2 regions of the Cryobacterium sp. Hh11 genome follow, and region 1 is predicted to be linked to the other one. Evidence: riboswitches for the same ligand, from Rfam matches in the RefSeq annotation. Region 1 holds a riboswitch; the other holds the start of a gene.
The links. Region 1 has a riboswitch for thiamine pyrophosphate ahead of E3T46_RS16525 (YkoF family thiamine/hydroxymethylpyrimidine-binding protein). Riboswitches for the same ligand answer to the same signal wherever they lie in the genome.

Region 1 (3,398 bases):
GGTGTGGCGGTCCCGTTCGGCGCGCCAACCCCGCGATCAATGACCACATCCGTGGCGGTCAGAACGATCCGGCCGAAGTCCTGCCGTCGCCCCAAGGCTCCGGCCGGCTCGCCGAGTGACCGGAGGCCGGCGCGCACGCCCGCTTCGCCGAGCCCGCCGGCGCACCCGGTCACGGCGAGCAATTCGGTTTCGAGCGGAAGCCAGCATCCGTTTTGATTGAGCGAGCGCCCATGCTGGGCGAGCACGTCGACCGTGGGGCCATCGGCAATGACGGTTCCGGCCTCGCCGAGCACGAGTGCGCGTGGCGGCAGCCCGGCGATTCCCGCCGTGCCCGTGAACTCGTCGATGCGGTGTTCGACCAGCACGACGGCCGGCCGGTAGGTGTCGACGGCCGAACGGATGGCGCGGCGCACGGCGCCCAGGCCCGCCGCGTCGAGCATCGAGGTGGGTTCGTCCAGCAGGAGCACGGCCGGTTCGGCGATGAGGGTGGCGGCGAGGGCCACGCGCTGGCCTTCGCCGCCGGACAGCTGCCCGGTCGACCGGTGTCGCAGCATCCGTGCCTGAACAGCGTCAAGCGCGCGATCGATGCGCGCCGAGATAAGTGCCGGGTCGACACCGCGGTTTTCGAGCGGCAGGGCAAGCTCCTGTTCGACGTCGGGCAGGCAGACCGACGATGCGGGGTCCTGCGCGACCACGCCGACGAGCCGGGACAGCTCGACGACGGAGGTTTCGATGCTGAGCGTCCCTCCCATGCGCACACTGCCGCCGAGCGAGGCTACGACCGAATGCGGAATGACGCCGGTGATGGTCTGCAACAGGGTGGATTTGCCCGAACCGGAGGCGCCGAACACGATGAGCTGCTCGCCCGGCGCGAGGCGCACCGACACGTCGCTGAGCACGGCCTCGGGCCGACGCGGGAATCGCACCGACACGTCCTGCAGTGTCAGGATGTCGGTCTCAGGCACGGGCGAGGCGATCGCGGCCGATCGCGAAGTTGTCGACGACGCCGGTTTTGTCGAGGGCATCGACGATGAGTTTGGCCAGCAGCCCGCCGAGAATCACGCCGGAGATCAGCTGAATAGCGAGGCGCAGCAGAAAGATCTCCTGGCCGTACCAGCCGGAGCGAAATGCCGAGTAGAAGAACACCAGCCCGGCGCCGAGCAGCCCCGAAAGTGCGTAGGTCAGCCAGCTGTAGTTGCGGTAGCGAGTGAGGGCGAACGGAATCTCGCTGCCCGCGCCTTGAATGGCGGCGGCGACGAAGAGCAGCGGCCCGACCATAGAGCCGAGAAAGACGACCTCGATCACCGACGCGATAACCTCCGCAAAGATGCCGGCGAACGGCCGTCGCACGATGGCGATCGCGATCGGGGCGACGAGCAGCCAGGAGCCGAGCAGAAAGTGCTGCGCGAGGTCGCCGGCCGGACCCATCGCGATCGACAGGGCGGTCCAGGCCTGCACGAATATCCAGTAAAGAAAGCCGAACACGACACCGAGCACGACGACAAGCACGAGGTCTTTGAGGCTCCAGTGCCTTTTCTTGGCGGATGCTGTGGGCATGGCCGTTTCCTTCTGGTCGGCGTCAGGACGCATGGGAGTTCAGGCTCGGGCTGTTGAGGGACAGGGTCGCGTGCGTCGCCACGTGCTGCACCGTTCGGCCGGCCACGATCCAGCCGGCGGCGATGACCTGCAACACGAGGGCGAGGTCGCCCTCGAGCCGGGTGACGAAGTGCTCGCTGTGTACCGTGAGCCCGGAGGCCTTGGCGCTCTCGATCGCGGCGTAGATGTCGCGCATGTGATCGGCGGAAGCAGAACCGGTGCCGTCATCCAGTGGATACAGTGCCCATTCTGCGACAGCGTGTACGCCGGTGGGCGTGAGGTTCACGACCTCGGCGAACAGCCCGCCGGTGGGCGGCAGCGTGCAGGTGACTTCGCCAGGGCATCCTCGGGAGAATTGCACGGTTGCCGTGACATGGGCTCCGCTGCGGCTCGCGCCGGCGACGACCTGGCTGACGTAGCGCAGCAGGTCGGGTTCGGCGCCGGACAGGTAGGTGCTGACGACGCCGGTTTGAAGTGCGATCCCGGTCGAATCTGCCTGCTGGAGCGCGTCGAGAATGACGGCGGCGTAGTCGTCGCGCATGACGGCGAGGGTGAGGCGCGCGCCAATGCCGAATTCCGCCGGTGTGGCTGTGAAGGGGGTTTCTGGAATGATCGTGCCCATTTCTTTCGTGGGGGCACGGGAAAGACGAGTCAGCCTCCCTGCGCTGGCATGATCCAGATCAGGTTCGACGGTCGAAGCCTCTGCAGCTTCCTCTCAGCCCGATTAATCGGACTCCCGTGTTGATACAACGAAAGTATGGCATGCCCGGCGGGGCCGAGGTCGCCGAGGCTGGCGCCCTGCAGCCGCCACCGACACACCACTGGAAATTGGGCAGCACGTGCAGCAATTGTTCCAGCGCCTGATCGACCAGGGCCAGGGCGGCAATGTGTGTGACGACACCTGTGCCGGTCGGCGAGGGCGTACTGTGCCCCGCCGTGTCGCTAGCCCTCGATGATGAGGATGCTTGCGGCGATCACGCTCCGGGCACGATTTGTGCACGACAGTGTTATTCGTTCGGATACCGTAGACCGATCTTTGCCCGGATGGCATCCATTGTGCGCATGACCGTCACCGATTCCTCGGGAGTGATCAGGGGGCTACCGTGATTGCCGTCTCGGATGACGCGTTCCACTTCGGCTGCTTGAAACTGCATGCCACGTCCGGATACTGCTTGGTCATAGACGTCGACAAGTGAATTCCTTGCGTCATAAAGCGACACCGTGGTTGGTGCGTACCAGGTGTCCGCGATTTCGATGCGGCCCTCGGTGCCAAGGATCGTGGCTCGGTTGGGGCCTCGCGTCTCGAGTGATGAGAACGATGTCGACATCGCGCCGTTCTCGTGCGTGAGGATCGTCGCGACCGACGCGTCAACTCCTGATCGGGTGAACGTTGCGTGAGCGTCGATGTCGACGGGGGCACCAAGGATATCGTGCGCGAAGGAAACGGGGTAGATACCGAGGTCCAGGAGCGCGCCGCCGGCTAGATAGGGGTTGTTGATGCGGTGAGTGTCTTCACGAGGAAGGTTCTGCGTGTGGTCGGCGTGGAGGGAACGGATCTCCCCGAGGCGGCCCGCCGCGATCAAGTTGCGCACGTGTGCCATGTGCGGGAGGAACCGCGTCCACATGGCCTCGACCACGACGAGGCCCATTTGCAGGCCGAGTTCGACGACGGTGGAAGCCTGGGCTTCCGTGAGAGTAAACGACTTCTCGACGAGGATGTGTTTGCCGTGTTCGAGCGCGAGCGTTGCATTTTCGGAGTGCAGGTTGTGTGGCGTTGCGATGTAAATCACGTCGACGTTCGG
Region 2 (3,398 bases), on a different contig from region 1:
CGACAGCGAGCTGCCATGGTTTGCCATCGGTGGCATCGACCTCAGCAACATCAACCAGGTCGTCGACGCTGGCGCAACTGGAGTGGTTGTGGTGCGCGCGATCACCGACGCCAACGACCCGACGGATGCCGCGCAGCGACTTCTGGCCAGCCTGCCCGCGCTGGGCTGATACCGCACACAGTACCGAGTTTGGCGTGGTCATCTCAGGCCAACACAGATTGCCGAGGGGCGTCGAAGAAATCGAGCTCGAACCGTGACGAGGTGGCAAACGCCTGGCGCATCGCCGAGCGTTGCGCGTCAGAGGCCGTGGCCGCAGCGTCGTCGGTGAGCGCGATGACTTCCCTCGTGGCCGCGGCGAATTCTTCATCGGCATAGGTCTGGAGCCACGCGGCATATGGATGTACTGCTGTCTCGGTGCGCGCCAGAAAGTCGGTGTGCAGCCGCTCACCGACATCCGCATAGAGCCAAAAACAGGGCAACAGCGCCGCCAGAAGCACCGCATAGTTTCCGCCCTCAGCGAGCCCGAGCAAGTGATCCAGGTAGCCAGCCGTTACCGGTCCGGCCTCGGACGACACGTCCCGTTGCCCCAGCCAGTTTCTGTGCAGTTCCAACTCAACGTCGCGGCACCGTCGTGCCGAATCGGCCAGAAACCGCTGTGCGTGCATGCTCGGCGCGATCTCACTGGCGCGCGCAAGAACGCGCGAGTAAGTGGCGAGGTAGAGCGCGTCCTGAGCGAGGTAATACGCAAAATCTCGCTCGGCCAGAACCCCAGTACCGAGATCCGTAATGAACGGCAGATCGAAGATCTGCGTGCGAATCAGCTCGACATCGCGCCACAGTGTCGCACTGAACTTCACCGAATCAGCTGGTGTGGCCGACTCGGCCGACGCGCCTGCGAACAGCCGATGAAAGTGATGGATCGGGCCATGGCCCTGACCGACCTCGAGGTCGTCAGCATGGATCAGAGCATCCTGAAGCCAGTCTTTGACCTCGGCCAGAGACGCAGCCCAGTCCCCGGTTCGCGCCTGTACCGTGGCCATTGCCGAGGAGAGCGAGCATCCGGTGCCGTGGGTATTCTTGGTGGCGATACGCGGCGAAGCAAACTCGACAACGCTCTGTGCCAGCAGCCCGTGGGTGTTGACCAGGGCGTCAGGGCAGAGGGTTTCGTCGAAATGACCCCCCTTCACCAACACGGTTACTCCGGTCTGGGCGGATAGTCGTTTGCCCTGCTCGATGGCCGCAGCCCAGTTTTCCGCTGGGGGTTCTGCGAGCAGAACGGCCAGCTCGGGAACGTTGGGTGTGACGAGATCGGCGAGGGGGATCAGATCACGCAGCGCCTGCTCCGCTTGGGGTTCGAGCAGCCGGTGGCCACTCGTTGCCACCATCACCGGGTCGAGCACGACGAGCGGAGGACGGTGGGCATTGAGCCAGGAACGCACCTCGTGAATCACGTCGATTTCGGCGAGCATACCGATCTTCACGGCATCGATGGTCACGTCATCGCTCACTGCGTTCAATTGCTGGCGCAGAAACGCGACCGGCGGGGTGTGCACCGAGCGCACCCCGCGTGTGTTCTGCGCGACCAGGGCTGTTACTACTGCCATGCCATACCCGCCGTTGGCCGCGATGCTTTTCAAATCGGCGTGGATGCCGGCACCGCCGGTCGGGTCGGTGCCGGCGATACTGAGAATCCGAGGCGTGGTGCGCGGCGTGATACTCGAGGTCTGATCAGTCATCCGTGACATTCCTTCGCTAGTGCTAACTAGACAGGTTCAACGGGTATTCATCTCAGCTCGCGCATTGTGCGGAGCACCCCGTGTCACTCAGCAGCCTATACGCCAACAAACGTCACTCAGCTACCGATGCCAGAATCGTGGGCGTTCAGGACACGCCCCGAGCTCACAGGTCGGCGAGCAGGCTCACCGGGTTTTCAATGCAGCCGGCCACATAGGTGAGAAACCCGGCGGCGGTGCCGCCGTCGCAGACCCGATGGTCGAACACCATGGAGAGTTCTACGACGGTGCGAACCGCGAGTGCGTGTTCGACCACCCACGGCCGCTCGATCATGCGCCCAATGCCGAGAATGGCCGCTTCGGGATGGTTGATGATCGCGGCCGAACCGTCGACGCCGAGCGATCCGAAGTTGTTGAGGGTGAAGGTTCCCCCGGTCAGCGCGCTCGGCGAGAAGGTGCCGTCGGGCGATTGCGCCACCAGCGCGGCGAGGGCATCGCGCAGCTGTCGCGTACTCATCGCGTGGGCACGGTGGATGACGGGAACCATCAGCCCGCGTGAGGTCTGCGCCGCAATGCCGAGGTTGATGGCTCCGTACTGGAGAATCTCCTGGCTCGCGGTGTCGACCGAGGAATTGAGCACCGGATACCGGCGCAGCCCGGCCACTACGAAGCGCGCGATGAGCGCCGTCACGCTGAACCGCTCACCCGTCGCCGCGAGCAGCTGGTTTCGCGCGGCGAACAGGGCGGTCGCGTCGACGTCGAGCCAGATCGTCGCCTCGGGAATCTCCCGACGCGACGTGGTCAGCCGCTGTGACACAACCTTGCGCAGGCCGGTGATGGGAATGCGAATATCCGCACTCGCCGCGTCGACAGCGCTGGGCGGCGTCGCAACGTCGACATCGGCTGCCACATCGACAGCCACGGCCGGAGCGGTGAGCGCGCGAATGTGTTCCTCGACGTCGCTGCGCAGCACCAGACCGTCGTGCCCGCTCCCGGCCAGCGTGCTCGCGTCGAACCCGTTCTCGCGCGCCAGCCGGCGCACGATCGGAGACACGACGGGGGAGCGGCGGATCGGGTCGACCGTGCTGGACGAATCGATGGTCGGAGAAACGGATGCCGCCACCTCGGCGGGGCGCTCGGCCAGCGCAACAGCGACGGGCGGCGTCGATGCAGCCGGTGCAGCCGGTGCCGGGGCATCCGCTGCCCGCGGGGTGCCGAACCGCCCGGCGGCCACCTTGCGCGCCGGCCGGGTGCTTTCGGTCGTGCCGTAGCCGACCAGAACGGCTCCGGAGCCTTCGACCGCCACGACGGTCGCCGCGGCGACCGGAACGCCGACAACACCGGCTGCAGCGTCAGCAGTCGCGTCGGTCACGGTCAGCAGCACCTGCCCGGCATGAATGACCTGGCCGGGCTCGCCGAACAGGCTTGCCACGACGCCGCCGTAGGGCGACGGCAGCTCCACGATCGACTTGGCCGATTCAACCTCGACCACGGCCTGGTCGATGGCGATCGTATCGCCGGGAGCGACCAGCCAGGCCACGATCTCGGCCTCGGTCAGTCCTTCACCGAGGTCGGGCAGCAGAAACTCGCGGCTCATCAGGACCACTCCCAGGTCGACAGCGCGGCGAGGATTCGGTCGGGGGTCGGCAAGAAATACTCCTCGAG

Region 2: it holds a riboswitch for thiamine pyrophosphate, as region 1 does, so the genes downstream of both, E3T46_RS10705 (bifunctional hydroxymethylpyrimidine kinase/phosphomethylpyrimidine kinase) here and E3T46_RS16525 (YkoF family thiamine/hydroxymethylpyrimidine-binding protein) in region 1, are expected to answer to the same signal.

What each region holds. Positions count from the first base shown of each region.
Region 1 covers NZ_SOHF01000037.1:102,547-105,944, forward strand. Annotated here, with positions in the region: gene E3T46_RS16515 (ATP-binding cassette domain-containing protein) at 1-965, opposite strand, end outside; gene E3T46_RS16520 (ECF transporter S component) at 958-1,557, opposite strand; gene E3T46_RS16525 (YkoF family thiamine/hydroxymethylpyrimidine-binding protein) at 1,580-2,218, opposite strand; TPP riboswitch at 2,236-2,346, opposite strand; gene E3T46_RS16530 (Gfo/Idh/MocA family oxidoreductase) at 2,604-3,398, opposite strand, start outside.
Region 2 covers NZ_SOHF01000022.1:8,894-12,291, forward strand. Annotated here, with positions in the region: gene thiE (thiamine phosphate synthase) at 1-169, shown strand, start outside; gene E3T46_RS10705 (bifunctional hydroxymethylpyrimidine kinase/phosphomethylpyrimidine kinase) at 204-1,745, opposite strand; TPP riboswitch at 1,728-1,827, opposite strand; gene E3T46_RS10710 (dihydrolipoamide acetyltransferase family protein) at 1,900-3,330, opposite strand; gene E3T46_RS10715 (alpha-ketoacid dehydrogenase subunit beta) at 3,330-3,398, opposite strand, start outside.